DNA from 3 places in the Arthrobacter sp. E1SS-5 genome. Region 2 is predicted to be linked to each of the others. Evidence: riboswitches for the same ligand, from Rfam matches in the RefSeq annotation. Region 2 holds a riboswitch; each other region holds the start of a gene.
The links. Region 2 has a riboswitch for cyclic di-AMP ahead of ACIGJD_RS20210 (glycoside hydrolase family 16 protein). Riboswitches for the same ligand answer to the same signal wherever they lie in the genome.

Region 1: another riboswitch for cyclic di-AMP. It lies ahead of ACIGJD_RS03910 (C40 family peptidase); the one in region 2 lies ahead of ACIGJD_RS20210 (glycoside hydrolase family 16 protein).
Region 3: another riboswitch for cyclic di-AMP. It lies ahead of ACIGJD_RS03270 (aggregation-promoting factor C-terminal-like domain-containing protein); the one in region 2 lies ahead of ACIGJD_RS20210 (glycoside hydrolase family 16 protein).

The regions. Positions count from the first base shown of each region.
Region 1 covers NZ_CP172703.1:819,821-829,542, reverse strand. The annotation lists gene ACIGJD_RS03945 (alpha-mannosidase) at 1-2,537, opposite strand, end outside; gene fdhD (formate dehydrogenase accessory sulfurtransferase FdhD) at 2,663-3,556, opposite strand; gene ACIGJD_RS03935 (molybdopterin molybdotransferase MoeA) at 3,678-5,156, opposite strand; gene ACIGJD_RS03930 (DUF6457 domain-containing protein) at 5,153-5,446, opposite strand; gene mobA (molybdenum cofactor guanylyltransferase) at 5,443-6,168, opposite strand; gene ACIGJD_RS03920 (HNH endonuclease) at 6,224-6,724, opposite strand; gene ACIGJD_RS03915 (NlpC/P60 family protein) at 6,991-7,776, opposite strand; gene ACIGJD_RS03910 (C40 family peptidase) at 7,939-8,625, opposite strand; cyclic di-AMP (ydaO/yuaA leader) riboswitch at 8,696-8,873, opposite strand; gene ACIGJD_RS03905 (M23 family metallopeptidase) at 9,002-9,722, opposite strand, start outside.
Region 2 covers NZ_CP172703.1:4,326,320-4,336,041, reverse strand. The annotation lists gene ACIGJD_RS20230 (nucleoside/nucleotide kinase family protein) at 1-31, shown strand, start outside; gene ACIGJD_RS20225 (aminoglycoside phosphotransferase family protein) at 28-1,038, shown strand; gene ACIGJD_RS20220 (lipopolysaccharide biosynthesis protein) at 1,075-2,562, opposite strand; gene ACIGJD_RS20215 (glycosyltransferase) at 2,559-3,785, opposite strand; gene ACIGJD_RS20210 (glycoside hydrolase family 16 protein) at 3,919-5,034, opposite strand; cyclic di-AMP (ydaO/yuaA leader) riboswitch at 5,039-5,188, opposite strand; gene rpsF (30S ribosomal protein S6) at 5,566-5,871, shown strand; gene ACIGJD_RS20200 (single-stranded DNA-binding protein) at 5,942-6,517, shown strand; gene rpsR (30S ribosomal protein S18) at 6,644-6,883, shown strand; gene rplI (50S ribosomal protein L9) at 6,901-7,353, shown strand; gene ACIGJD_RS20185 (PhzF family phenazine biosynthesis protein) at 7,434-8,282, shown strand; gene ACIGJD_RS20180 (FMN reductase) at 8,422-9,048, shown strand; gene ACIGJD_RS20175 (hypothetical protein) at 9,057-9,623, opposite strand.
Region 3 covers NZ_CP172703.1:660,220-669,941, forward strand. The annotation lists gene ACIGJD_RS03250 (nucleoside deaminase) at 1-452, opposite strand, end outside; gene ACIGJD_RS03255 (phosphatase PAP2 family protein) at 508-1,332, shown strand; gene upp (uracil phosphoribosyltransferase) at 1,345-1,980, shown strand; gene ACIGJD_RS03265 (glyoxalase superfamily protein) at 2,025-2,441, shown strand; gene ACIGJD_RS03270 (aggregation-promoting factor C-terminal-like domain-containing protein) at 2,622-3,362, opposite strand; cyclic di-AMP (ydaO/yuaA leader) riboswitch at 3,368-3,528, opposite strand; gene ACIGJD_RS03275 (ArnT family glycosyltransferase) at 3,699-5,792, opposite strand; gene ACIGJD_RS03280 (ArnT family glycosyltransferase) at 5,799-7,931, opposite strand; gene ACIGJD_RS03285 (bifunctional glycosyltransferase family 2/GtrA family protein) at 7,928-9,346, opposite strand; gene ACIGJD_RS03290 (sensor histidine kinase) at 9,427-9,722, opposite strand, start outside.

The sequences.
Region 1 (9,722 bases), 900 kb from region 2:
TAAGTGGATGAGTTGGAGACCGCCACCCCGTAGCCGGGTTCGCCCACATGGATCCACCGGTGGGCGCAGATCTCGAACTTCGCCGCCTCCCAGGACGTGTTGGTATGGGTGGGCCGGAAAACATGGCCGAACTGTGTTTCGGCAGCCGACCGGTCTGCCCGCACATCCAGGGCGAAACCAAGTTTCAGCAGCTTTTCGCGTTCCTGCCAGTCCACCGTCGTGGTGATTTCCAGTGACGGACTGCCAGGTGCCAGGGTGATGCGCTGGGTCAGTCTGGACTTGCCTGCCACCCGCTCCACGACCACCACCGCACTGCCGCCTTCACTCGCAAGGCGGATGGACTCTGCCTGGACCAGTGGCGTGACGTTGCGCCGATAGAATTCGTCGATATCCCAGGCATCCCACTCGTTGGGGGTGTCCCGGTGCAGCTCCAGCAGGTTGCCGCGCTGGCCGGGAGCGATCGCTTCGCGGCCGCTGGCATGGTCCCATAGGGAGGACAGAAGCCCGTCGGAATCCACCACCGCCCGGATGATCCCGTTGTCCAGGATGTAGCCCCCGTCCTGTGGCGTGGCCTGTGCCGGTTCCTGGAACGCCATGGGTTCGGCTGCTGCCAGCGCGGGGACGCCGTCCCGGGTGTGCGGAGTTGCGTTCAGCAGGAATTGCCGGTCACCGGAGCCCAGCATCGCGGCAGCAGCCTGGCCAATCAGTGCCTCAAGGGCAGTTTCGATCGCACGGTAGTTCCGCTCGGCGTCCTGGTGGACCCAGGCGATGGAGCTTCCGGGAAGGATGTCGTGGAACTGCTGCAGCAGCACCAGCTGCCAGAGTCGCTTGAGTTCGGCGGCCGGGTAATCGAAAGAACCCGCGCTCCGGACAGCGGCCGTGGCGCACCACAGTTCCGCTTCCCGCAGCAGGTGCTCGCTGCGCCGGTTGCCCTTCTTGGTGCGGGCCTGGCTGGTGTACGTGCCGCGGTGCAGCTCCAGGTACATCTCCCCCACCCAGACCGGCAGCGCGGAATACTCTTCCTCGGCCTGCAGGAAGAAGCTCTCCGCGGACCCGACCCGGACCCTCGGCGAGCCCTCCAGGTCCGCCGTGCGTGCAGCTGCGGCGAGCATTTCCCGGGTGGGCCCGCCGCCGCCGTCGCCGTACCCGAACGGGACCAGCGACACGGTGCCGCGGCCATGGTCCCGGTAGTTGCGCTCGGCATGCGCCAGGTCCCTGGCACTGAGATCCGAGTTGTAGGTGTCCACCGGCGGGAAGTGGGTGAACAGCCGGGTGCCGTCGATTCCCTCCCAGTTGAACGTGTGGTGGGGCATCCTGTTGGTCTGGTTCCAGGAAATCTTCTGCGTGAGGAACCAGCGGCTGCCCGCGGACTTCACGATCTGGGGAAGGGCCGCACTGTAGCCGAACGAATCCGGGAGCCACGCTTCCCGGCACTCGATGCCAAACTCGGCCAGGAAGAAGCCTTTGCCCTCAACGAACTGCCGGGCCATGGCTTCGCCTCCGGGCATGTTGGTGTCCGATTCCACCCACATGCCGCCGACCGGGACGAACTGCCCCGCGCGTACCTTTTCCCGGATCCGGCGGAACAGCTCCGGGTACAGCTCCTTGATCCAGGCGAGCTGCTGCGCTGAGGAGCAGGAGAAGACAAAAGTGGGGTCTTCGTCCATCAGGGCCACCACATTGGAAAACGTCCGGGCGCATTTGCGGATCGTTTCCCGGACCGGCCAGAGCCAGGCGGAATCGATATGGGCGTGCCCGGTGGCAACCAGTTGGTGCGCGGAGGCGTAGGCGGGCCTGGTCAGGACGTCGGCGAGCGCCCGGCGCCCGGCCGCTGCGGTCCCCGCGACGTCCTCCGGGTCCATCACGTCCATCATGTCTTCGAGGGCCCGGAGGATCTCGTGGCGGCGCGGGAGCTCCAGCGGGAGCTGCTCCATGAGGCCGGCGAGGGTCGAGATATCCTGCTGGAGTTCCCACACGGTTTGGTTCAGCTCGGCGATGGCGATGGTTCCCAGCCGGTACTGCGGGGCATCTCCTGCCGTCGCCTTATCCCCCAAGGGGGTAGCGGCAAAGGTCCAGCCCTGTGCCATGTCCGGGTTCGCGGCCGCTTCAACGTAAAAATCCACTGCCATGCCGCTGCCCAGCAGCTTCAGGGGAATGTACTGGTTGCGGGGGGAGATGGCCTTGATGATGCTGCCATCGGGCCGCCAGGCGATGCCTTCGCACTGGAAGCCGGGCGCTTCGGTGGTGAACCCCAGGTCCACCACCACCTCCACGGCGGTGTCCGGGCCGCCGCCCCAGGATTCGGGGACCTCCCCCTGCAACCGCAGCCAGGTGGTGCCCCAGGGGCGGCCCCACGCGGCGCCGTGCTCCTGGGGCTGGAACTCCTGCCGCATCGCCTCGAGCGCGGGGACCGGTTCGTCCGGAACTTCCCAGCTGCTCAGCGCAAGCGGGACTGACCTGCTGTAGACGGCGGGGGCAATGCGCTCGCGCACAAACCTTGCCAGGCGGACTTCCGTGATCCTGCGGTCGTCATGCAATATATGTCCTCTTTAGGCTTGTGACTGGATCATCGTGTCCATTCGATGGACAAATCTACCCGCTGGCGGCACTGCAACCAACCCCTTTTGCAGTTATCCGCCGGCCGTCCCGGCACCGCAGGGCCCTATGCACCGGGCCCCTGCGCTGCGGGCAGCGCAGGGTCGGGCCGCAGGATCCGCGAGTCCCCGGCGTAGACGTTGAAACTGGTGCCCCGGCTGAATCCGGCCACGGTCAGCCCGTTGGCCTCCGCCAGTTCCACAGCCAGGCTTGAGGGGGCGCTGACGGCGGACAGGACAGGAATTCCTGCAAGGGCGGCTTTCTGCACCAGTTCGAACGATGCCCGTCCGGACACCTGGAGGACCGTTCCGGCCAACGGCAGGAGGCCTTCGCGCAGTGCCCAGCCCACCACTTTGTCCACGGCGTTGTGCCGCCCGACGTCCTCGCGCAGGCACAGGAGCCGCGGCCCGCCGTCGTCCTCAATCTTGAAAAGACCCGCCGCGTGAACGCCCCCGGTATCGTCAAAGACGCGCTGGGACTTCCGCAGCAGTGCCGGCAGGGATGCCAGGATTTTGGCGTCCACCGTCAACGGGTCCGCCTGCGGGCTGAAGTGGGACGATTTCTGGACTGCCTCGATGGAATCCGTGCCGCAGATGCCGCAGGAACTGGATGTGTAGACCTTGCGGCCGGTATCGGGAAGTGGGACGTCCGGCCGCAGCTGCGCCTCCACCACGTTGAAGGTCTGGACCCCGTTCTCGTCCTCGCCGGCGCAGAACCGGAGTGATACCAGCTGTTCGGGCGCCCAGATGACGCCCTCGGACACCAGGAACCCTGCTACCAGGTCAAAGTCGTCCCCCGGGGTGCGCATGGTGACTGAGTAGGAAAGCCTGCCCAACCGGATTTCGAGCGGTTCCTCCACGGCAAGGACGTCTTCGCGGTGCCGGACCGGGTACTCCAGGGCGGCCGGCGAACCGTCCAGGACATACTTGTGCACCTTGCGGCGCTGGGTTACGCGTCCCATGTTCCACCCTGCCTGTTCATTACTCCATCATGGCACCAACCGGGCCTGCCTCAGTCCAGAGGTGCACGGGCCAAAAGGGCCTACCGAAACCGGGCGGAGCGGGAGTGTTGACCCAAAGGCTTCATCCCAGCAGCGCGCTCCAATCCACGGGCCCGTTGGACGCCGGTTTGCCCTTGACCTGGCCGGCCCGTGCGTTGCTTCTCGGCTTGGCTTTGGCCGCGCCTTCTTTCGGCGGCGGAATGGGTGGCCCCCAAGGCAGCGCGAAAGCGGGCACCGGCTCCCCCAGCTGCACGCCGTGCGGCGGTACCACCAGCACACCGTCGGCGGCGGCCAGGCCGCGCATCATGCCGGGGCCTGTGTGCTGAGCAGGGGAAGCCATTCCGTACAGCAGCCGGAAGGGCATCAGGCGGGTGCGTCCGGGATCGGCTTCGATCATGGTTCCGCACGGTACTTCCTGCACGGCGGGCATGGCCCGGTGCCCCAAGGCGGCGAACAACGGGGCGCCGACGGTGGAAAGGGCCATCATGGCCGCGAGCGGGTTGCCGGGCAGCCCAAGGACAAAGCGGCCGTCCGGCAGTTCGGCCAGGACGGCGGGGTGGCCGGGCCGCATCGCCACGCCGTCGATGATGAGCCGGCCGCCGAGTTCGGCAACGGCCCGCCGGAGGTGGTCTGTGCCTGAGCGCCCGGTGCCCCCCGTGGTTATAACGACGTCGGCCGGCAGGTCGGGCGCGTCCGGCACCTCCGGCAGCACGTCTTCGAGCGCCGCGAGCCATTCGGCATATGAGTCACCGATCCGCTGCTGCCCGACATGGATGCCTCCCAGCATGGCAATGACCGCCGGCAATTGGGGGCCGAACGTATCGCGCACCTGGCCGCGAGCCGGGGTGCCGCGTTCCACCACCTCGGATCCGGTCAGCACCAGACGCACCACCGGCTTTCCCTGGACCTGCACTTCGTCGTAGCCTGCCAGTGCCGCAAGGGCCAGGTGTGCCGGGTTGAGTTCCACCCCGGCCTTGACCAGGATGTCCCCTTCAAGGGCTTCTTCCCCGGCCTTTCTGATGTGTTCACCCGCGCGGGGTTCGCCCGGCCGGGCCTTGCCTCCGACCATCACCACCTGGCCTTCATCGTCCTGGCCGAGGACTGCGTTCTCGGTACGGAGCACCGCCTTGCCGCCTGCGGGGATCAGGCCACCGGTGGCAATGGGACTGGCCTGGTGCGGCGCCAGCCGCGTGCCCGGCTCCACCGGGATCCATGGGCCGCTTCCATTGACTGCCCACCCGTCCATGGCTGAGGACGCGTAGTGCGGCATGTCTTGGAGTGCCACGATGTCCTGGTCAAGTTTTCGGCCCAGGGCAATGTTCAGGGCCACAGGGCCGGGAGGAATCGGGGTGGCCGCATCGTAGGCAGCCTGCCGGGCCTCTTCCCACGTGTGTGCCAGGTGATGGTGGTGGGAGCGCCCGGGTTCGGCTTCGCCCGGCTCCTTGTTGCCGGATTCGGCGTCAGCCGTACCGCTTTCTTCCGGGGCGGTTTCTCCCGGGCCGGCGTCCTCCGGGCCGGGACCTGGCGGCGCCGCCGGATCGCTGCGGGTTTCTGCAGTCATTCGCCGGGAGTCCCGGCGGCTTCAGCGTCGTAGTCAGCTGCCAGGGAACGGGCAACGGCCAACGCCGCGTCCATGGAGGCTGCGTCCATCTCCCTGCCGGGAGCGGCAGCCAGGCCTGCGGCAAAGCCAGCAATGAAGGTGGTAAGCGGAGCGGCCGGCCGGACAACCGAATGGGCGGCAACACCGGCCAGTGCCAGCACTGCGTTGATGTCTACCTGGACGTCCTCAAGCTTGTACGCCTGGAGAAGGGACCTGCACCATTCTTCCAGCGTTTCGTCCTGGCTTTTCACGACTTGCCTCCCACGTTAGTTCCGCCCGCGCTTGGGTCCTTGCTTTCACGCTGGCTCCCGGCGGCAATCCCCAGCGCGGCAGCATCGTCCCAGGTATCCACATCGGAAGTGGACCCGGCGGGGACTGTGACAAGCTGCACGTCCAGACTAGCAAGGAGAGCCCTGACAGAGCCGTTGACCAAGGCGTTGCGGGCTGCCAACTCCACACACGCTTGTTTTAACCCAGGCGTGCTATAAAAAGCCGCCAACGGCTGCGCCCTCCCGTCGCCGGACCGGGCCATCATGCCGCCTCCATCGCCTCCCCGGGGGCTGGCGGCAGACGCAGAAAGCGCCTCCCACAACACAGCCACGGCCTCGGACGCCAGCGGCATGTCACAGGCAAGCACCAGGGTGAACGGGGCAACTCCGCCATGTCTCCCCAGGGTGTCCAGGCCGGCGGCGATGGCAGCCGCAGGCCCTGCAAACGGCGGCTCCTCCCGGCACGTCAGCACGCCGGGCGGCCAGTGGGCCGGGGGTACCGGGTTTGATACTGTGCCCCGGGATGGCAGGAAGCCGCCGTCGCCAACGACGACAGTGCGGCGGGCACCGGCTGCAGCATCCATCGCCCGTTCCAGCAGCGTCTGGCCGCGGAAGACAAGGGACTGCTTGGGTACGCCGCCCAGCCGCGATGACCTTCCGCCGGCCAGGATCAGGGCATCAAAAGCCAGGCTCTTCTCTTGCACTCCCCCAGCCTAACCACCGGCCGGCGCAGGAATCACGCCGTTTCCCAGGACCGGGTCAGGCAGCGCGTTCGGGAAGAAGGAACGGATCCCACGCGGGGGTGGGCTTCTCCAGTTCCTTGATCTGCCAGATAGTGCCGCGCGGAGGCTCGGGCACGAACCGCAGCGTCCAGCCCATCTCGGCCGGGGTGTGATCGCCTTTGACGTTGTTGCAGCGGAGGCAGGCGGCCACCAGGTTCTCCCACGAGTCAGCCCCGCCCCTGGATTTGGGGTGAACATGATCGATGGTGTGCGCTGCCTTGCCGCAGTATGCGCATTTATGGCCGTCGCGTCTGAGCACACCCCTGCGGCTGACAGCCGTGGAATGGTTGTATCGGGGCCGGATGTACCGGTTGAGGAGAATCACGGACGGACGGCCCAGGACGTCGGTGGGCCCCACCACGGGGTCATCCCCCTCGGCCACCACGCTCGCCTTGCCCGTGAGCACAAGCACCAGCGCCCGGCGGAAAGTAATAACCGCCAGCGGTTCATATCCAGCATTCAGAACGAGAGTGCGCATGCACTTACCTCTTCACGGCCGCACCCGTCAGGGGCACGAGGGCCGGCTGCCCTCGGCATGTCCGGGCTATGGATCGACATCACAAGAGTAAACAGAGAAGTGCAAAATCAGGTAATCGCCGCCCTGATGGGGTCCCGGTACAAAGCGACGCCGGGCAGCCTCCCCCGGCTGCCGGGAACTTCTTTTAACGCAAAGGACCCCCGCCGCGAGGGCAGGGGTCCTTTGACGTTGGGCACCGGCTGCTGCCTGTGCCCAACGTCGGGTGCTTACCGGACGTGGATGAAAACCGGTCCGGATCCAACGTTTGCGCTGAAGACCACGGTGTCGTTGCCGTTGAAACCGCCATGTACGGCCATGCCGTTTCCGGCGTAGACAGCGATGTGTGCCATTCCTCCGCCACCATCGGCGTAGTAGATGAGGTCGCCGGGCTGGGCCTGGGAGGCAGGCACAGTGTCACCGAGGGACAGGTACCCGGCGGGCCAGTCGTGGAAGTGGATGCCGACGGCGGCCAAGGCGTTGGTCACCAGCATCGTGCAGTCCTGGTGGACGCCGAGCTGGGCGTAGGCGGCGGAGAGGATTGCGGCACCCTTGCCGCTGGCGGAAGCCTGGGCTGCAGGAGCGGCCGGGGCGGCGGCGGTGGCAACCTTGGCCGTGACCTTGGGGGCGGCAACGGGCTGGGCAGCGGGCTCCGCGGCGGGAGCAGGGGCAGCTTCCTGCACTTCAACCTGGGGCTCCGGCTCGACGACGGGGGCCGGCGTGGTGGTCACAGCGGGCTTCTCAAAGCTGATGGCAATGGTGGAAGCAGCGGAAATCGGGGCGTCGATCGCGGATTCAACTTCCAGCGCGGAGGCGGGAGCGGAGTCGCGCTTGACGTTTGCATCGGCGGCGTTCGCCGCAATGCCGCTGGTCAGGACCAGGCCGGAAGCAGCGGCAATGACGGCGGCCTGGCGGCCCATGCCGCCGGCGTTGTCGCTGACAGCTTTGGCAATGACAGCGATCGAGTTGGTCTTGGTGACCTCGGCGCGGTGCCGTGCGGTAGCACGAGTCGTCATCAGTTCTCTCTTTCGTTTTCCTTGCGACCGCGTGTAGGCAGGCAAAGGGTCATAGACGCGCCGGCATCTTGGGGGTACGCCGGCGCGTCCCGAACGGGGATGTGGTTTCTAGCGGAAAAGCTTTGGGCAAAGAAATAGCCCTTGGAGCTTGGAGCCCAAGAACTATTTGTTGAGGTGGTAGTACGACGAGGTACCGGTGGCTGCAGGCGAGTGAAGCAGCGTGCCCTGTGAGGGGTTGAGTGCGCTGATCATCATGCCGTTGCCGACGTAGATACCAACGTGTGCGCCGCCGTTCTGGACAACCAGGTCACCGGGCTGCGGGGCGGAGGTGGGGCTCATGATGCTCCACGCGTTAGTGCGGGGGATGCTGATGCCGGCCTGCGCGTACACCCACTGCACGAAACCGGAGCAGTCCCAGCCGGTGACGGGGCTGGTGCCGCCCCATACGTACGAGTGGCCGATGCCGGTGTAGGCGATGGCTGCGATGCCTGAGGTGGCTGCGGAGGATACGGTCTCGGCGGTCTTGGTGACCGGGGAGACGTCCTGGCCGGCGGCAGCAGCAGTGGCGGCGCCGTTTGCCGTGTCGGTGGACTGGGTACGCACCGCTTCCACCTTTGGAGCAGCGGTGGTCTTGACCACGGGACGCTCGAAGGAAACCGTGGCCGTGGGGGCAGCGGTGACGGCGAGGGCCGTCTGGGCCGAACCGGATTCGGTGGAAGCTGAGACACCGGCAGTGGTGTCTGCAGCGGTGGCCGGCAGGCCCATGCTCAGGATGAGGCCCGACGCGGCTGCCACAACGGCAGCCTGGCGGCCTACGGTCCCGGCATTTGCACTCACGGCCTTGGACACGGCATCCAAGGGGTTGGTGCGAACCGTTTGCGCACGGTGGCGCGCAGAATTATGGCGTGAAGACACGAAGGTAGCCTCTCCCAATGCCTGCGAGGTGAGCTGTCGGATTCGGATGGGAGTCACCCGGCCACGCTGCTTCCTGGGAAGCTTGTGACTTAACCCCAAGGCCTTCTGAATGAAGGCCGAAATTGGTTCCCCCGCCCCTGCCAGACGATGAAATGCGAACGGACCTTGAGCGGTGGCAGAGTTAGGCAATCCACTCAAGAGCGTCAACTTCGGAAAAGTTGACGCGAGTTAGACGGTACAGCAGTTTTGCTTCAATGTCACATTCAGGTCACGGCGGGTCACGGCGATCTGAGAGTAAACAATCATTCGGTTACAGCCAGCCCATGGGATCGACCACTTCGCCGTTGACCTGGACCTCGAAGTGCAGGTGGCAGCCGGTGGACGCGCCGGTGGTGCCGCTCAGGGCCACAACGTCCCCGCGGGACACGGTCTGGCCCACCTTGACGTTGAAGGATGACAGGTGGTTGTACGTGGTTTCCAGCCCGTTTCCGTGGTCGATGACCACCCGGTTTCCGCCGCCGAACTGATGCCAGCCCGCGAAGGTCACGGTGCCGGTGGCGGCCGCCAGGACGGAGGTCCCGCACTGCGCCACGAAGTCCTGGCCCCGGTGGAAGTCACCCGAGCCCCCGGTAATGGGGCTGACCCTGTAACCGAAGGGGGAAGCGGTGACAAGGGAGGCCAACGGTGCGGCCAGGGTGCCGGCTGACGCGGCGCGCGTAACGGAGCCGGCCGACTGCGCACTGAGGAGTTGCTTCAGCTTTCCGTCCGGGTCCGCCTGGGTCACCACTGCCGAGCGACTGAAGTCGATCTGGGCACCGATATCGGCGGAAATCTGGGGCTGGGGCGTGACGGAGGAGGCTGCCACCGGGGCGCTGCCGGCGGCGTCAGTGGCCATAACGGGACTTGTGGCGGGCACTGTCACGGTCAGCACCAGGCCGGTGGCCGCAAGGGCAATGCCGGCCTTCTGGCCTATGCCGCTGGCGGCGGCAAACTCCGTCATCTGGCGGAACGGACCCCGGCGGCGGCGGGCG
Region 2 (9,722 bases):
CCGGCGGCCGGAAAGGAATGAGCAGCCATGAGTTTCGTGGACCAGTTCCTGCGGGACCACTTCGACGAGTTTGCCCTTGACCGGTACGGCCTGGGGAAGAACTGGGAGACGCTGCTGCTGACCCCGCGCTTCGCAACCTCCCGGCACGTGGTGGCCCTGGTGTTTCCCTCCCGGGAAAGGGAACCCGCCCTGGTGGTGAAAGTGCCCCGCCAGCCCGGCGACAACAGTGGTGTGCGTCGTGAGGCCGGCATGCTGGACCAACTCTCGGCCGCCGTCGACAGCTCCGGCGGCGGGGTTCCACGCCTGGTGGGGATCAGGGACGTGGGACCCTTCACGGTCCTCGTGGAAACCGCGTTGACCGGCGTGCCCCTTGATCCGCGGACGGTGGCCGCAGACCTGCCGTCCGCCGTCGCCACCGGAGCGGAGTTTGTGGCGTCCCTTCCCTGCACGCACGCTGCCGCGGACAACACCGACTGGTACCAGCGCGCCGTCGCCGAGCCCCTGGCGGCACTTGAAGGCCTGGCGGGGGATGCCTTCACCGGCCAACTGGTGGAGCGGACCCACCAACTCCTGGCACCCCTGCGCCAGGCGGAGCTGCCCGCCGTCATCGAACACGGCGACCTGAGCCACCCCAACCTGCTCATCAAGCCCGGCGGCGCCCTGCAGGTCATGGACTGGGAACGGTCCCTCACCGACGGCGTGCCCGGGCATGACCTGGTGTTCTACCTCCAGTACCTCAGCGAGTCCAGCGAACAGGCGTTCGCCAGGGAGGCCCAGCTGGCGGCCTTCGACAAGGCGTTCGGCCAGGGCGGGTGGGCCCTCGACCCGCTGTCCCGCCACCTTGGCATGAGGGGAGTGGACCAGTCGCTCCTTCCCCTGCTGGTCGTCGCCACCTGGGCCCGGTCCACGGCCACGCTCGCCGACCGCCTGGCCCAGGAAGCGGAGGTGGATCCCTTACAGGGGAACGGAAAAGTCCGCGCCACCCTCCAGGCCGACAGGGACTTCTGGTTGTGGCGGCACGTGGTGGAAGCCGTTTAGGGGCAACAAGTTCCCCGTCCCAGGGGGCAGGAAACCCTAGGAGGTCGGGCTTTCCGCCGCTCCCGAACTTTCATGGTTGCGCCTGAACAGACCGAGTATCTCGTCGTGCAGCTCCCGGTAGCCGAACCGCAGCACCGCGTACACCACCGCTACGCCGGCAACCACCATGACCGCCAGCGTGGGGACGGGCCCCAGCGCATGCCGCGCGAGGTTCAGGAGGCCCACCAGCCCCACCGCGGCGCCGCACACCAGGCCGGGTGCCGCGGAGCGGAGCATGCGGCGCATCCTGGTTCCCATTACTTTGGCGGCTACCGCCTGCATGCCGAACGCGAAGACCACAGCCACCACCATCTGGGCACAGGCAACCCCCACAATGCCCCAGCGCGTGGCAAAGATCAGCGCGGGGAGGAGGACCACCAGGCGGACCACGGAAATCCAGATGGAAAGCCCCGGCCTGCCCATGGCCTTGTAGACGTCGTTGGCGCCGGCGCCAAGGGACCGGGCCGCCGCGTACAGCGCAAGGAATACCAGCGGCGTGACTGATTGCTCCCACTGCTGGCCAAACAGGACCGGTACCAGGACGGGGGCCACCACGGCCAGTCCCACGCCCGCCGTAATGCCGTACAGCGCCTGCACCGTGACACTTTTCAGGTACCCGTCCCGCAGCCGCTGCCGGTCCCCGCGGACCTGGGTATACAGGGGGAACAGCACGGTGGAGAGCACGAAGAAGACGTTCAGGATCAAGGCTTCGGGCAGCCGGAAGGCGAGGGTATAGAGGCCCAGGGCCTGCGCGCCCAGGATGACGCCGATCACCAGGTAGTCGACGTCGAAAATCGCCCTGGCCAGCAAGGTGCTGCCGGCGACGGGGGCGCCAAAGCGGACGTTCTCGCCGATTGCGCTGCGACTCACCCGCCACAGCTGCCAGGGCGCCTCGTGGCGGATCAGGAACCAGCAGGTGGCGGCGTAGGCCACGGACCCGGCAGCTGTTCCGACGGCGAGCGACCAGGCGCCGTGGCCGGTGAAGGCCAGGTAGAGGGTCACCGTTCCCATGGTTGCGGCGCGGAGCACCGGAGCCGCCGTCAGCTGCCTGAACTTCAGGTCCCGGCGCATGATGGCCTCCGGGACGGCACCGCACGCGGTGGCCAGCACTGAAACGCCCAGGACCTGCACCAGCGGGGCCACACCGTCGAGCCCAACGACGTCCTCCACGGTGTCGGCGGCGAGCACCGCCGCCAGGGCCAGGCCCACACCCAGGGCAACGGAAAGCAGCAGTGCCGAGCGCGCTATGACGGGTGTCCTGGGGAGATAGACCAGCGCCTGCCCCACGCCGGCGTCAGCGATGGTTTCCGCATATGCCATGAGCACCAGTGCCAGGGCAACGAGGCCATATTCCGCAGGTGACAGGAGCCGCGCCAGCACCACCGTGGTGACCAGCACGATCACCCTGCCGGAGGCAAAGGCCATGCCCTGCCACAGGGCCCCCCGGACGCCCTTGCGTTCCAATTCCCCCGGCGCGTATGTCACGGTTGCCTGTTCGGTTGGGAGAGTACCCCGGCCGGGGAAGACGCAGCAACAGCCGCACGGACCTCCGCCAGGTATTCCCCGGCGACGGTTTCCCAGGTCCGGACAGGGGTGGCTCGTCCGGTGGCTCCTCCGGTGGTTCCGCCTCGAAGCGTGCCCTGCCCAGGTCCTTCCGGCGGCCCTTGCCCCGCCCGGGGATGGGTAAGTTGCTCCACCACCCTGCGGACAAGTGCCTCAGTGCTGCCTTCAACGGCCAGCAGCGGATGCGCGGGCAGTTCCCTGGCGGCCACCGGCGTCGCCACCACGGGCAGCCCGGCTGCCAGGGCTTCCAGTACCGAGTTCCGGATGCCCACGCCGTGCTCGTCCGGGAAGACTGCCACGTCGGCCCCGTGGAAAACATCCAGGATGGAGGGCACGTTGGCCAGGACATCCACCTGTGGGCCGGCCAGCGCCTGCACAGCGGGTATGGGCCGGCGCCCCGCGATGACGAAGCGGGCGTCCGGGACCTCCCGCCACACCTGGGGCGCGATCCTTTGAACCAATACGGTGGCACTGTCCACATTGGGGGCATAGTTGAGGCTGCCCGCGAAGCACACCACGGGTACGTCCCCCCGCCGGCGGGGTCCTGTTGCCACTTCCGTTCCGTTGGGGATGCTCCTGACCGGCCTGTCCAGCCTGGCGGACCACGCGGCAGCATCCTGGGCCCCGACGGTCAGCAGGCGCGCTCGTGGCGGCAAATGCCGTTCAGCGCGTGCCGCCAACTCTTCACGCAGCCGGTAGGCGGGCCGGAAGGTCCGCGCAATCGCGGTGTCCATGCCGGCCCGGATGGACCAAGGGTCCACCGTCTGCAGCACCAGGGGCCCGGTGATGTGGTGGGAGAGGAAAAGGGCGTGCGGTCCATGGATGAGCGTGGCGTCCTGGCCGGCGGACAGGCGGGCGGCTGCAGCGCGGGCGGAGGGTGTGGAGCGCCGCTGTTTTCCCAAGCCGGTGAGGCCGCCCAGGGACCGCACGAAGGCTGAAAGTTCTTCCCGCGGTGCCAGTTCATACACCGTTTCACACCGGTTCCTGATGTCTTCCGGTACCGGAACGGGGCCGGAGAACGTCAGCAGCGTGACGGCAACATCGGCAGGAAGGTGGAGGATCACCTCGTGCGGAATCATGGAGCTTCCATCGCCCAGTTCCGGGTCCCGGTTGGGCACGCTTTCCGTCACGTACAGGAGCTTCATTGCAAGAGTGTAATGGATCACACTGGGCGTGGAAGGGTTGCTTTAGGCAACCTTGAGGGAAACCACAGGAAAAGCGAAAGGACGACGGCGGGAGGTCCCGCCGTCGTCCTTCATTACATAGGTGAGTGGCTGGCTACTGCCAGGCCCGCACGTAGTCCACCAGCATCTGGGACTGGGGGCCGTAGGCCGGGTTCGTTGACGAGGCGCCCACGTTCAGCACGATGTACTGCGGGGCGTTTCCGTCATTCGTGGGGTAGGACTTGACCTTGACGCCGTCGAAGTACACATCGGAGGAGTTTGCCATCCGGTGCAGCCCGAATGTGTGGTACTCGTTGGCCCAGTTCCCGCCTACGCCGCCCTGGTTCTGGGAGCCGGAAGTGGAATGGTAATTAACGGTCATCCTGGCCTGCAGCACCTCGGCGATGTCGTTCTCGCCGGTGGCCGGCCAGGACTGTCCCGTGGTCCAGAACGCGGGCCAGTTGTAGAGGCCATTTGCGTTGCCGGGGAACTTGATACGGGCCTCCACGTAGCCGGTGGTGAATTGGAAGCCCGTGCCTGCCCCGCCCTTCGGGTTGGTCGACACCAACGCGCCGGAGGTGGAGGATGCCAGGCCCAGGGCAAGGTTTCCGTTGGCCACCGAGACGTTCGCGGGGCTGGTGGTGACCTTGTTCATGGTTCCGCAGCCGGGGGAGAACCAGCAGCCGGACCACTTGGCCGTGTCCAGTCCGGCGCCGGTGAAGTCATCGGCAAACGCCAGGGTCCAGTTCCCGGGCACTCCGGTGGGCATCGGCGCGCCGCTGTTGGCGAGCTGGGCTGCGGCGGGCGCCACGGCGATGGGAGCCTCGGGGGTGGCCGCGGAGGCGCGTGCCGGTGGCTCCGGGACGGCAGCGGCCTGGGGCGGCGCCGGGACTGGCGCGGGAGCGCTGGCCGTGGGGGGTGCGGGAGCCGGCGTGGCTGGGGCAGGAGCAACTGAAGGCTCCTGCGTGGGGACATCGTTTACGGGGACACCACTGCCGGTGTCGGAGGCGCTCGCCACCCGGGCTACATCCGTGGGGTGGGTGCTGTTTGCCAGGCCGAGGCCCAGGGAAGCCGCCCCGAGGAGCGCTGCGGCGAGGCCGGCAGCCAGGGGCCAGGACCGCCGCGCGGGGCCTTGTTTCGCCTCGGAGGAAGAAGGAAGGGGAGTGCCGGAAACTGTCTCGTTCTGATAACGGGGCGCTGGGTCGGCGCTGTGGTTGCGGTGTGCGGGCATGCGGAAGTTACCTCTCAACGCCTGCGGAGTTAGCTGTCGGGTTCGGATGAGGCATCCGGCCGCGTAGGGGCGGCTTCACCCCAGGGCAGGCGCAAGCCAGGCCCGTGAGACTTTGGGTTCCCCGCCTCTGCCTGGTACTTGGTGGATCACCGGAAGCGGCAGAGCTGGGCGTCATCCGGGATTGGGGCCGGCTGGGGGCGGCCCCCGCTCGACCGTACACGAATCCGGAGCTTAAATCACAATTAGGTAACGGGACTCACGCGGCGGCAGGTGGGAAGTGCCTCAAGCCGGAAGCGGCCTGGCCCTGGGCCGGTTTTCCACATAGCAGCACCGAACATCCCCGCGCCCGGCAGCATCCGGCTAGCTTTGAGTCAAGCGCGAATCGCCTATCGGGTCCAAATGCACTAGGATATTGAAGTCTGTGCTGCGTCCTGCCTCCGTTCCGGCGGCTAGGCATTGCATGGAATCGCAAATGAACCTCCTGTTACGGAAATGCCGTAACCGCTTAGCCCAAAGGAGGTGGGTTCACATATGCGTCCTTACGAATTGATGGTAATCATCGACCCCGAGGTCGAAGAGCGTACCGTTGAGCCGTCGCTTCAGAAGTTCCTGAACGTCATCACCAACGATGGTGGAACCATCGAAAAGGTTGACATCTGGGGCCGTCGCCGTCTGGCTTACGACATCAAGAAGAAGTCCGAAGGTATCTACGCCGTGGTGAACTTCACCGCCAAGCCGGAGACCGCCAAGGAACTTGACCGCCAGCTGTCTCTTAACGAGACCATCATGCGCACCAAGATCACCCGCCCCGAAGAGCAGAAGGTTGTTGCTGAGTAATTCAGCCGGCTTCATTCTTTACCCCGCAGGAAACGCACTCTTCACCCAGGATCGAACAAGGAGGCAGTAGATGGCAGGCGAGACCACCATTACGGTCATCGGTAACCTCACCAATGACCCGGAATTGCGGTTCACACCGTCCGGTTCGGCAGTAGCGAACTTCACCATCGCTTCCACCCCCCGTACCTTTGATCGCCAGTCCAACGAGTGGAAGGACGGGGAGACCCTGTTCCTCCGCGCCGCTGTCTGGCGTGAAGCAGCCGAAAACGTTGCCGAATCCCTCACCAAGGGAATGCGCGTCATCGTTACCGGCCGCTTGAAGAGCCGCTCCTACGAAACAAAAGAAGGCGAAAAGCGCACCGTTATTGAGCTTGAGGTCGACGAAATCGGCCCGAGCCTGCGCTACGCCAACGCCAAGGTCAACCGCACCCAGCGCTCCGGCGGACAGGGTGGCGGCGGCTTCGGCGGCGGCAACAGCGGCGGTGGCTTCGGAGGCGGCAACTCTGGTGGAAACCAGGGCGGCAACTCCGGCGGAGGCTGGGGCGGCGGCAACCAGCAGGCTGCACAGGACGATCCCTGGGCCACGCCCGGTGTATCCAACGCAGGCGGCTGGGGCAACGGCCCCGATTCCGAACCTCCCTTCTAAAACCCAAACAACGGCCCGGCGCCGGAACTGCCAGGGTGCGCAACGCACCCAAAGCAGCTGCCGCCGTCGGACCACCACCATCCCGTGGATCAATATCCACGGGCTCCCTAGAATAGGAGCTCCACGATGGCTAAGGCTGAACTCCGTAAGCCCAAACCAAAGTCCAACCCCTTGAAGGCCGCTGACATCACTGTCATCGACTACAAGGACGTAGCATTGCTGCGCAAGTTCATCTCCGACCGCGGCAAGATCCGCGCCCGTCGCGTCACTGGCGTTACGGTGCAGGAACAGCGCAAGATCGCCCAGGCAATCAAGAACGCCCGCGAAGTTGCTCTGCTGCCTTACTCCGGCGCTGGCCGCGGCTAAGGAAGGGATTAACTAACATGGCAAAGCTCATTCTGACCCACGAAGTTACCGGTCTCGGTGCTGCCGGCGATGTTGTCGAGGTCAAGGACGGTTACGCACGTAACTACCTGCTGCCCCGCAACTTCGCCCTGACCTGGTCCAAGGGTGGCGAGAAGCAGGTTGAGTCCATCAAGGCTGCCCGCGCTGCCCGCGAGCACGCTTCCCTGGAAGACGCTCAGAAGCAGGCTGCTGCACTGTCCGCCAAGCCGGTCAAGCTGGTCGTCAAGGCCGGCGAGTCAGGCCGCCTGTTCGGCACCGTCAAGCAGGGCGACGTCGCCGACGCTGTTGAGGCCGCTGGCCTTGGCAAGATCGACAAGCGCAAGGTTGAACTGCCGGCCCACATCAAGTCGGTTGGTTCCTACCAGGCCAACGTCCGCCTCCACGCTGACGTTGCTGCTGTGATCGAACTCGACGTGGTGGCAGGAAAGTAATTTCCCACTCCACGTCACGACCCCCGTTGCCGGTTTCCGGCGGCGGGGGTCTTTCGTTTTGGCGGTGGTAGCCCGCTCCGGTGAACCCGACACCCCGCAGCCGTCCTTTCCACCAGGTGGATGTATTCGCCAGCCAGCCCTACCGCGGCAACCCACTCGCCGTCGTCCTTGATGCCCAGGGCTTGGATGCCGCGACGATGCAGCACTTCGCCAACTGGACAAACCTTTCGGAAACCACCTTCCTCCTCCCGCCCGAGGATCCCCGCGCTGATTACAGGGTCCGGATCTTCACGGGCTCGGAGGAGTTCCCGTTCGCGGGCCACCCCACGCTGGGTTCGGCCCACACCTGGCTGGAAGCCGGCGGAGTGCCAAAGGCGGACGGGTATCTGGTGCAGGAGTGCGGGGCCGGGCTGGTGAGGGTAAGGCGCGACGGCGGGAGGCTGGCTTTCGCGGCACCACCCCTGACGCGCTTCGGCCCCGTGGAAGCGCCGGTGCGCCGGCAGTTGGCGGCAGCACTGCGATTGCCTATTGATGATCTCCTCGGTGCCGCCTGGCTGGTCAACGGTCCGGAATGGATCGGGGTCCTCCTGGGGTCTGCCGAACAGGTGCTGTCCCTTGAGCCGGACCAGGCAGCCATGGGCGGCCTGAAGGTTGGAGTCATTGGGCCTCATGCAGCAGGTGCCGGTACCGACTTTGAGGTCCGCACGTTCCTGCCGGGCGACGCCATGGTGGAGGACCCGGTCACGGGCAGTTTCAACGCCGGAGCCGCACAGTGGCTGATTGGAAGTGGACGTGCGCCGGAGCAGTACATCGCCGCCCAGGGGACCGTCCTGGGGCGGGCGGGGCGCATCCACATCAGTGCTGAGGGCGGGGAGATCTGGGTGGGCGGCGATTCCTCCACCTGCATCAAGGGGAGCGTGCTGCTCTGAGCAGGGCGGGGTTCCGGTCAGAGATGACGGGATCCGGGTCCCCCGGACCTGTGCGGGAATACTTCGAAGCTGCCGGCAGTTCATCGGTATAGATGCATATGCATGTATGATGAAACTGAACAAGCACCAGGAGAATGTCATGGAAACCCGCCGCATCACCGTCCTTTCCGCCGGTCTCGGCGTCCCCTCATCCAGCCGGCTGCTGGCGGACCAGCTCGCGGCAGCCGCCCAGCGTCAGCTCAAGGCGGGCGGCTTCGACGTGGCAGTGGATATCGTCGAACTCCGTGATCTGGCGGTGGACATCGCCAACAACTTCGTGACCGGCTACGCCGCACCGCGTTTGGCGGAAGTTATCGCCGGGGTGGAGGCATCGGACGGGATTATCGCCGTAACACCGGTTTTCAGCGCGTCCTACAGCGGCCTCTTCAAGTCCTTCTTTGATGTCCTGGACCCCAAGTCGCTGGACGGCAAGGCAGTCCTGCTGGGCGCCACCGGCGGCACGGACCGGCACCAGATGGTCCTGGACTACGCACTGCGGCCGCTTTTCAGCTACCTTCGTACCCGCATGGCTGCAACCGGCGTCTTTGCGGGACCCCAGGATTGGGGCACCGCGGAAGAGGGCGGTGGATCACTTGCGGACCGCATCGAGCGTGCCGCCGGCGAATTCGCGCGGTTGCTTGAGGGGCCGCAGCCGGGCCGGAAGCCCGCTCCGCTGGAATCCCTGCCTTTCGAGCAGCTGCTGGCGGGTATCGCAGGGCCCCGCTAGTCCACCCTCTAGTCATCCAGCAGCGCGATGAACTCCCGCGCCTGGGTGAGTGAGATGTCAGAGTGCCGGGTCAAGGCGCTGGCCGCCGCCTCCGTGTCGCCGCTCCGCGCCAGGGTACGGATCCTGCCATAGATCTCGTCGTTGAGCATGTTGCTGCTCACCTCGCGCGTGACGTCGCCTTTGCTGGCAATGGCCCGGTACCGGTAGGGGAACCGCTGCGGCTCCTCGTCGTCCTCCTCAACGGCCGGTGCCGGTTCCTGGTGCCGGTAAGGCTGTGGGTGGGCGGCCAGGGCGCCCACGGCGTCCCGTGAGGCCCGCAGCCCCTCTCCGGTGATCTCGTAGTACAACTTGATGGCGGCCATGGCCTGGCCCTGCGCAATCAACGCGTAAAGCCGCCGGTGTTCGTCTTCCGACAACCGGTCCGCCGCCGTCCGGGCCAGCTCCAGTGATGTCGCGGCGGGCTGGGCGGGGGCGGAGGGGCGTGCAGCCCTGCGCCTCCGGGTGGCGCGGTACGCCACCGTCACCCCCGCAACCACCACGAGCAGGATAAGGACCGGGACCACAAGGGATTCCATTTTTACGAGCCGTTCTGTTTACTTCCTGGCCCTTGCCAGGTGCGATTGCTTTGCTGGCCATCCGCCCAGCCATCTTCCTGCTGCTGGTTGTACAGCTGC
Region 3 (9,722 bases), 740 kb from region 2:
TCCTCCCGGACCCCGGGGTACACCTCAACCCAGTGGTTGAGCCGGCGTTCGCGGAGGATGTCGAACACTGATCCCGCGGCCCCGGCCTTCTCGTCCCACGCCCCGAACACCACCCTGGGAATCCGGGCCAGCACGATGGCCCCCGCACACATGGCGCAGGGCTCCAGCGTGACCACCAGCGTGCAGTCGGACAGCCGCCAGCCGTCGTCGCTGCCGCCGCGGAGCCGGGCCCGTTCCTGTAAGCGTACGGCCGCCTCCCTGATCGCCACCACCTCGGCGTGAGCCGTGGGGTCGCCCAATGCCTCCCGTTGGTTCCGGCCGGAACCCAGCACGTCGCCGTCGGGCCCTATCACCACGGCCCCGATCGGCACGTCCTCCGTGGCGAGGGCGCGACGGGCCTCAGCCAGGGCAAGGCCCATCCAGGCGTTGTGTTTCTTTTCGGGCAACAGCATGGCTCAATGATAGTTTCGAGAGATACTAAGCTTGCGTACTTTTTCGGGAGGCATGATGAGCAGAGTCCAAGAGCGGATGGACCGATGGTTCAAGCCCTATGCCGCACTCTGGCTGACCCTGATCATCGGCGGAACGGTGGTTGTCATCATGGCGCTCGCCGGCGCCGAGGTCTATGACGACGTAGTGGGCAAGGACGGGCTCGCGAACCTTGACGTCCCGGCCCTCCACTACGCGGAGTCGCTGCGAAACCCGGGTCTCGATGCCTTTGTCACCGGGTTCACCAACATCGGCGGTGGCGTGGGCATGCCGATCCTCGCCAGCATCCTTACCGCGTGGCTGACGTTCGTGACCCGGACCTGGCGGCCACTCCTCCTGGTGGGCGGCGCTGCAACCGTCTCAATCCTGGCCACCACGTTCGGCAAGAAGCTCGTGGGCAGGACCCGTCCCGACCATGCTGACGCGGTGCCGCCTTACGAGAATTCGCCGTCGTTCCCCAGCGGCCATACCCTCAACACCACGGTGGTCATCAGCGTCCTCCTGTATGTCCTGTGCCTGCAGTTCCACCAGCTTTGGGTGAGGGTTACGGCAATCACGGCCGGGGTGATCTTCATCATCGCCATGGGGCTGAGCAGGGTTTTCCTGGGCCACCACTGGCTGACCGACGTCATGGCCGGCTGGACGCTGGGGCTGGCCTGGGTGGCCATCGTGATCCTGGCGCATCGGTTGTTCCACCTGTTGAGACGCAAGCAGCATGCCGGCCCTGCGCCCACGTTCGACCGTCCCGTGGTGCGTGACGTCGTCCTGGAATCCGTGCACGACGGCGGAGACGCCGGCAAGGAGGGTGCGTCCGGCAGCCGAGGCAAGGACACCGCCGGATGATAGTTTTGGGGGATGCGCACTCTCGTTGTTGACCACCCCCTGGTCGCCCACAAGCTCACCGTCCTGCGGGACAAGAACACGCCGTCGCCGGTTTTCCGCCAGCTGACGGAGGAGCTGGTGACTCTGCTGGCCTATGAAGCCACGCGGGAGGTCCGCACCGAGCCCGTCACCATCCAGACGCCCGTCAGCACCACGATTGGCACAGCGTTCACCAAGCCCACGCCGCTGGTGGTTCCCATCCTGCGTGCCGGCCTGGGAATGCTGGAAGGCATGACCAAGCTGGTCCCCACCGCCGAGGTGGGTTTCCTGGGCATGGCCCGGGACGAGGAAACCCTCGACATCATCACCTACGCCGAGCGCCTTCCTGAGGACCTGACGGGCCGCCAGGTCTTCGTGCTGGATCCCATGCTCGCCACCGGCGGCACCCTGCGGGAGGCCATCAAGTTCCTGTTCAAGCGGGGCGCCTCCGACGTCACCTGCATCTGCCTGCTGGCGGCCCCGGAGGGCCTGGCCAAGCTGGAAGAGGAACTGGGCGACGCCAACGTCCACATCGTCCTGGCCTCCATCGACGAGAAGCTCAACGAGAAGTCCTACATCGTTCCCGGCCTGGGCGACGCCGGCGACCGGCTTTACGGCATCGCAGGGTAGTTTTCACCCTTTTTCAATCCACGTCCCACCGCTAGCCTGTGCGGATGGACTGGAAACTCGAACTTGTCTTTGTCCCTGTATCCGACGTTGACCGTGCCAAGGATTTCTATGTCAACAAGGTGGGTTTCAATGCGGACTATGACGAGCGGCCTTCGGACGACGTCCGCTTTGTCCAGCTGACGCCGCCCGGTTCTGCCTGCTCCATTTGCATGGGCGAGGGGCTTTTGGACGCTCCTCCCGGCACAGGGACCACCCTTCAGATGGTGGTCGATGACATTCAAAAAGCGCACGACCACCTGAAGAACAATGGCGTGGACGTCAGTGACATCGAGGTGCTTCCTTGGGGCCACTTCGTCTACTTTGCCGACCCGGACGGCAACAAGTGGGCCGTCCAGTACATCCCCTGGCGGAACACGGGGCAGGACAACAGCGCGCAGGACGCTGGGCAAGGCAACAGTTAAAGCAAACCGCGGGCCGCATCGTGATGATGCGGCCCGCGGTTTGCTGGAATTCCCCAACTTTGCCCCGTCAACAAGGCGTGCGACGGCGGGTGGCCGGGGACGCGCCGTCGTGCGCCCCCAAAGGTGGGGAGATTCAGTGGGTGGTTCCCTCTTCAAGCGCTGGCGCCAGGGGAGAGGTGCCTAGTACCAGTTGTGCGCCAGGTGGAAGTTCAGTGCGCCGCAGGGGGACTGGTAGCTCTTCTTGATGTAATCCAGGCCCCAGTTGATCTGCGTGCGGTAGTTGGTCAGGTAGTCGGCACCGGCGCTGGCCATCTTCTCGGCAGGCAGGGACTGGACGATGCCGTAGGCCCCGCTGCTGGGATTGGTGGCCGTGGTGGTCCAGTCCGACTCCTTGGTCCACAGCGTCTGCAGGCACTGCATCTGGTCAGGTCCCCAGCCAAAGGTTGCCAGCTGGCCGGCGGCATACGCCTGGGCACCGGCCGGATCATTAACCGCGACGGCGGGTGCCGGCTCAGGAACAGGAGCAGGAGCAGGCGCCGGTGCCGGTGCGGGCGCCGGGGCCGGGGCTTCTGCTGCGGGGGCTGCCGGTGCAGGTGCGGGGGCTGGTTCCGCTGCCTGGGGTGCCACGCTGATGGCAGGCGGAACCGAGGCTGCCGGGTTGGAACGGATTTCGCTCTTCTCGATGCTCATTTGGGCGTCGGCCGCTGCCGTGGAAGAGTTTGAATCGGTGGATGACACCGGAGTCATGCTGCTGGTCGCCTGGCCTGCCGCGCCTACCCCCACCAGCACCGCGCAGGATGCTGCGAGGATCCCGGCCCGTGTGCCGAAGGTGGTCTTCTTGGCGGGCTTTGTAGCTGCTTGCTGCTCTGCCCGGTGTTTAGCCTTGGCATGCAGGCGTGGTTCTGCCGTGTTTTTGGACATGATTGATCGCCTCTCACACCTGCGGAGTTAGCTGTCGGGTTCGGATGAGGGCATCCGGCCGCACGGAAAGATCACGTACGTGCTTAACCCCAAGGGCGTTCATTGCCCGGGACGGTGGGTCCCCCGCCTCTGCCGTTGCTCAATCGGAATCCGGGGAAGCGGCAGAGCTTGGCGTCAACCCGGGATATGCGGCCCGAACGGGAGCCGCACCCAATCGACGGTACAGGAAAAGCGCGTCAATGTCACATTTAGGTAACGGATGTCACTATCTCCTGCGCGCCTGTTTGCTCGGGGGGTCAGTTCCGATCGTTACTTTGCGTACACCAGAACCTGTAGTTAGCTTCCGAGGACATAGAGAGTAGTGCCGCCGATGCTCTGCGGAGTGAAGTTCTCCGACACCCACTGCGCGATCTGGGCGGCAGCATCCGAACCGGAGGTGGACCGCATGGTTTCGCCGCTGATGAAATAGTGGATCTTTCCCTGCCTCACGAGGTCCTGGAACTGCGCCAGGGTGGGGGAGGGGTCGGTGCCGTTGAAGCCGCCCACCGCCATCACCGGCAGTTCCGTTGCCAGCTGGTACCCGGCGGCATTGTTGGAGCCCACTACCGCTGCTGCCCACGTGTAATTGGAGGCGCCGTCCTTGAGCGCGGCCACAAGATCCGCCGACGGGGTGGGTGCGCCGAGGAGACCGCCCATGCCGCCCCTGGGACCGCCTGCAAACCCGGCTCCGCCTTGGCTTGTCCCGCCAGTAACCCCGGCTCCGCCTGGGGTTGTCCCGCCGGGCCCGCCGGGGTTGGCCTGCTGGGAGCCCTGTCCGGGGAAGCTTTGCCGCGGGCCCTGCCCCGTGCCCCGTCCGGAGGTGTTTCGGCCGGCCGCACTGAAGCCTCCCGGCCCGCGTCCGCCTGCGCCGAAGCCGGAGGCTGGCCCTGCACTCACGATCGCCCCGCTGTGTGCCGTCGCCGCTGTAGTGACGGAGTAAGCCAGCGGCCCGGCGAGCGACGCAGCGATGGCGAGGGCCGCCGTCGTCCGCTGCATGGAACGCAAGCGCAGGAACCTGTTGAGCCCGATACCTGCTGCGGCAGCCAAACCTCCGGCGAGCACCAGCCAGCGCAGCCATGGGCCGTAGGCGGATGTGGTTCCCAGCAGGTAGAAGGCCATAAGGGCTGCCGTGGCCACCGCTGCAGCCAGGAAGCTGCCGGCAGCGGCCTCCCGGCGGTGCTGCCACAGCAGAACGCTGCCCAAACCGGCCATCGCCGCAATGCCCGGCGCCAGTGCCACCGCGTAGTAGGGGTGGATGATGCCGGCCATGAAGCTGAACACCAGGCCCGTCACCAGGACCCACGAACCCCAAATGATGACGGAAGCGCGGACGGCATCTGTCCGCGGGGCCCGTCGCCCCACCCACATCAGCCCCGCCGCAAGGATGAGGGCTGACGGCAGCAGCCACGCAATTTGCCCGCCGAACTCGCTGTTGAACATCCGCAACAGGCCCGGAACACCCCAGCCGTTGCCGCCGCCTACGCTGCCCGTTTCGTCGCCCGTCAACCGGCCCAGCCCGTTGTAGCCCAGGGTCAGTTCCAGGATGGAGTTGTTTTGCGACCCGCCAATGTAAGGCCGCATGTCCGCCGGGGTCAGTTCCACGGCCAGCAGCCACCACCCGGCGGAAACTGCCATGGCTGCCGCCGCGGCAACCAGCCGGAGCAGCCTCCGCCGCATCCCGGAGGGGCCTGCCACCGCGTAGGCCAGGGCATATCCGGGAACCACCAGCAGGACCTGCAGCTGTTTGGCCAGGAACCCAAAGCCCAGGAAAACCCCGGCCAGCAGGAGCCAGCGCAGCCGGTCCTCCTGGACTGCGCGCAGGACCCCGTACGCGGCGGCAGTCATGAGCAGCACCAGCAGGGCGTCCGGGTTGTTGAACCGGAACATCAGCGTGGCCACCGGGGTGAGGGCAAGGACTGCCGCCGCCAGCAGTCCTGCCCGGTGCGCGAGCCGAACCTCACCGGCGGCCGGCGCTGCGGCCCGACGCACCGCAAGATACGGCAGCCAGGCAGCCCCAACCCCCATCAGCGCCTGGGGGAGCAGGATGCTCCAGGAGCTCAGGCCAAAGATGCGGACTGACAGCCCCATGATCCACAGGGAGGCCGGCGGCTTGTCCACCGTGATGGCATTCGCGGCGTCGGAGGAACCAAAAAACCACGCTGCCCAGTCCTGCGATCCGGCCTGGGCTGCGGCGGAATAGAACGCGTTGGCCCAGCCGGACGCCCCGAGGTTCCACAGGTACAGCACGGCCGTACCGGCCAGCACAGCTGCAAGTTCCAGCCGCCGGCGAAAGGCCTCGCCGTCGCGGAGGGCGAACCCCTCCCGGCGCACCAGCGGATTCCCTCCAGTGCGGACTGCGGTGGTTACAGGGATGGTGTGCTGGCTGGCCATGGTGTCCTACTTGGTGAGCTGGTAGACGGTTGAGCTGCCCACGGTCTGGGCCTGGAAATTGGCCTGGACCCAGGCGGCCACCTCGGAGTTGCCGCCCCGGCCACCCATGCGCCCTCCGCCCATGCCGCCGGCGCCACCCTCGATGAAGTAGCCGATCTGGCCCTTGGCCACCATGTCCTGGAACTCGGCCAGAGTGGGGTACGGGTCGCCGCCGTTCCAGCCGCCCAAGGCAATGACGTTGGTGTCCGTGGCCAATTCCAGGCTTGCCGCCTGGCTGGCACCGGAGACGATCGCCGACCACTTTGTGCTGGTGGCCTTCAGCAGGGCAGTCACAGCGGCATCGGGGGTTCCTTCACCGGGACCGCCCGCACCACCGGGACCACCGGCACCGTCCGCGCCGCCGTCCGGTGCACCGCCAAAGCCATTCATGGGATCGAGTCCGTCGGTTCCGGTGGCAGAGTCCGTGGCGGAGTTCCTGCCGTCGGTCCGGTCGCCCCGGAAGCCTGCGGCCCGGTTACCGAAAGCGCCCGCCGAGCCCGCGGGCCCCGACGTCGGAATGGAGCCTGAGTGCGCGGAAGCAGCAGTGGCCACGGTCCAGGCACCTGCTCCAAGCCCGCCCGCCAGCAGGGATACCACGACGACGGCGGCGGCCCCGGCGCGTCGGAACCGTCCGGCGGTGCCCAGCGCGTCGAGGCGGAGCAGGATTGCCGCGGCGGCAAGGACACCGAGGATGATGACCGCCACGCGCAGCCAGGGGAGCCATGATGCGTCGCGGCCCTGGAGGACGGAGGACCAGATCGAGGTGCCCAGGACGGTCACCGCCAGGACAATGCGGGCAGGCCAGTATGCGCGGCCGCGCCAGAGCTCCACTGCACCGATGCCCACCAGGGCCGCGATGGCCGGTGCCAATGCAACGGAGTAGTAGGGGTGGACGATGCCGCTCATGAAGCTGAAGACACCCGCAGTGACCAGGAGCCAGCCACCCCACAGGATCAGGGACGCGCGGCTTGGGGAAGTGCGGGCTTCACGCCGGGTGAACCACAGGCCCGCCACCAGCAGGATCAGGGCAGCGGGCAACAGCCATGACACTTCGCCGCCGAAGCTCGTCCCGAACATCCGCAGCAGGCCGGCAGCCCCGCCGAACCCGGAGTTGCCGCCGCCGAAGCCAGCGGGCCCACCTGCCGCACCTGCAGCATCTCCCGCTCCGCCGCCGGGCATGCCTTCGCCGGAACCAGTGATCCTGGCCAGGCCGTTGTAGCCGAAGGTCAGTTCCAGGAAACTGTTGGTGGTGGAGCCGGCCATGTACGGGCGCTCTGAAGCGGGAGTGAGCTGGAAGAGCGCCACATAGCTGCCGGCCACCACAATGATTCCGCCCAGGGCGCCCAGCAGGTGGGCAATGCGGCGCCCGATCGAGGTGGGCGCCGCCCACAGGTAGGCGAGCCCCAGCGCCGGGACGATCAGGAAACCCTGGAGCATCTTGGTGAGGAACGCCAGCCCGATCACCGCTCCGGCCGCCACCAGCCACTTCCAGCCGGCCCGCTCGATGGCACGGGTGGTGAAGTACGCCGCCAGGACCAGGCACAGGGTGAGCATTGCGTCAGGGTTGTTGAACTTGAACATGAGCGCCGCCACCGGCGTCAACGCCAGGGCGCCGCCTGCCAGCAGCCCAGCCGCCGGTCCGGAAACTCGTTTCACGGCCAGGTAGAGGAACCCGACGGCGGCCACACCCATGAGTGCCTCCGGCACCAGCATGCTCAGCGGCGAGAAGCCGAAGATCCGGCCAGCGAGCGCGGGGATCCACAGTGCCGCGGGCGGCTTGTCGACGGTGATGGCGTTTCCGGCGTCGAGCGAGCCGAAGAGGAAAGCGGTCCAGTCCTTGGTGCCGGCCTGGATGGCCGCGGCGTAGAAGGAGTTGCCGTAGCCGGTTGCTGCAAGGTTCCACAGGTACAGGACGGCCGTGGCTGCGAGGAGCCCCGCCGCGGAGGGCCGCACCCAGTGGGCCTGGTTGCCGAAGGCGTGGCGGGTCCAGCGCGGCATTGGCTTGCGCGGTACCGGGTTCGCTGTTTCGGCAGGGCCTGCGGCTGGGTGCTGGGGTACGGCGGTGGAGCCTGCGCCTGCCGGGGAAATGGTGGAGGTCATGATGCTGCCGTTTCTGTGGAAGTGGTTGCCGTGATGTTTTCAGCAGTGGCGTCGGAACCGGTGCTGCCGGGACCGGCCGGTACCGGGGGCGTCGTCCGGTCCCGGAAGACCCACAGCCGGAACAACAGGAACCGGACTGCCGTGGCCGCAAGGTTCGCCGCCACTACGGTGAGCACTTCCGCCCACCGGTCGGGCGTCGTCGTACTGTGCACAAGGGCGAGCGCTCCGGAGGTGAGCAGCAGGCCAATGCCGAAAACTATCAGCCCCTCGAAGTGGTGCCGGACCGGATTGCCGCCCTGGATGCCAAAGGTGAAGCGCCTGTTCGCTCCGGTGTTGGCCACCGCCGTGATCAGCAGCGCCAGGAAGTTTGCCAGCTGCGGGTCCATAAAGCCGCGGCAGAACAGGAAGATCAGCAGGTAGGCCAGGGTCGAGGCGGCCCCGATCACGGCGAACCGGACCAACTGGCCGAACAGGCTGCTGCCGCGGGTCTGTTCGTCTTCCCGCGACGACGCCGGCAGCGGACCCCGCGCCAGGGCGGCGCGCAGCTCCGGTACCGGGATGCGGCCGTACACCAGGTCCCGGGTAAGCCGGGCCATGCCCCGGACGTCCGCCAGCGCCGTCCGGAGCACGTCCACACTTGAATCCGGGTCGTCAACCCAGTCGACGGGAACTTCATGGACCCGCAGTCCGCAGCGCTCGGCGAGGACCAGGAGCTCGGTGTCGAAGAACCAGGAATTGTCCACGGTGTACGGCAGGATCTGCTGGGCGATGTCGGCACGGATGGCCTTAAAGCCGCACTGGGCGTCGCTGAACCGGGCACCCATGAAGGAGTGGAGCATCAGGTTGTAGCTGCGCGAGATGAACTCCCGCTTGGGGCCGCGGACAACGCGGGAGTTGCGGGTGAGGCGGGTGCCGATGGCCAGGTCCGAGTGCCCCGAGATCAGCGGTGCCAGCAGAGGGGGCAGGGCGGCAAGGTCGGTGGACAGGTCCACGTCCATGTACGCCAGGACGGGCGACGGCGACGCCAGCCATACCTTGCGCAGGGCATTCCCGCGGCCCTTCTCGTCGAGGTGGACCACCGCGAGCTCAGGGAACTCACGCGCCAGCCGTTCGGCGATCTTCAGTGTCCCGTCTGTGCTGGCGTTGTCCGCCACCGTGATCCGGAAGCTGTGCGGGAAGGAATCGTGCAGATGGTTGTGGAGCCTGCGGAGGCATTCCTCAAGGTCGCGTTCCTCGTTGAAGACGGGAATGGTGACATCCAGGACGGGGACAGCGGTCCTGGTGTCGACGGGCGCGCGGCGTACGGCACGCCCGCGGGATGGAAGGCCAGTGGATGGAAGGCGGGCAGAAGGAGGGCCCGGCGGCGCCACCGCGGCGTCCTGCAGGGTTCCTGAAGTGGAGTCGGTGAGCGTCATGAATCAAGAGTGGCGCCGCCGGATTTGTGGGCTTTAGGCACAACCTGTGACGTGCCTGTGTAAGTGTTGCTCCCCTGGTTTTAGGTCCTGGCCGGCCCCGCGGCAGGGAGGCGTACGGCGAACTCGGTCCTGCCGGGCCGGGAGACCAGTTCCACGGTGCCGCCATGCGCGGCAACGATGGATTCAACAATGGACAGGCCCAGGCCTGATGACCCCTCCCATCCGGAGCGGGCGGTGTCCGCGCGGGTGAACCGGCTGAAAATGCTGCCCTGGAATTCGGCGGGGATACCCGGGCCGTCATCGGTGACCGTGACCACCACACTCCCGTCTGCTGAGAGCATCACGCCCGTAGTTACAGTGGTGCCCGCCGGCGTGT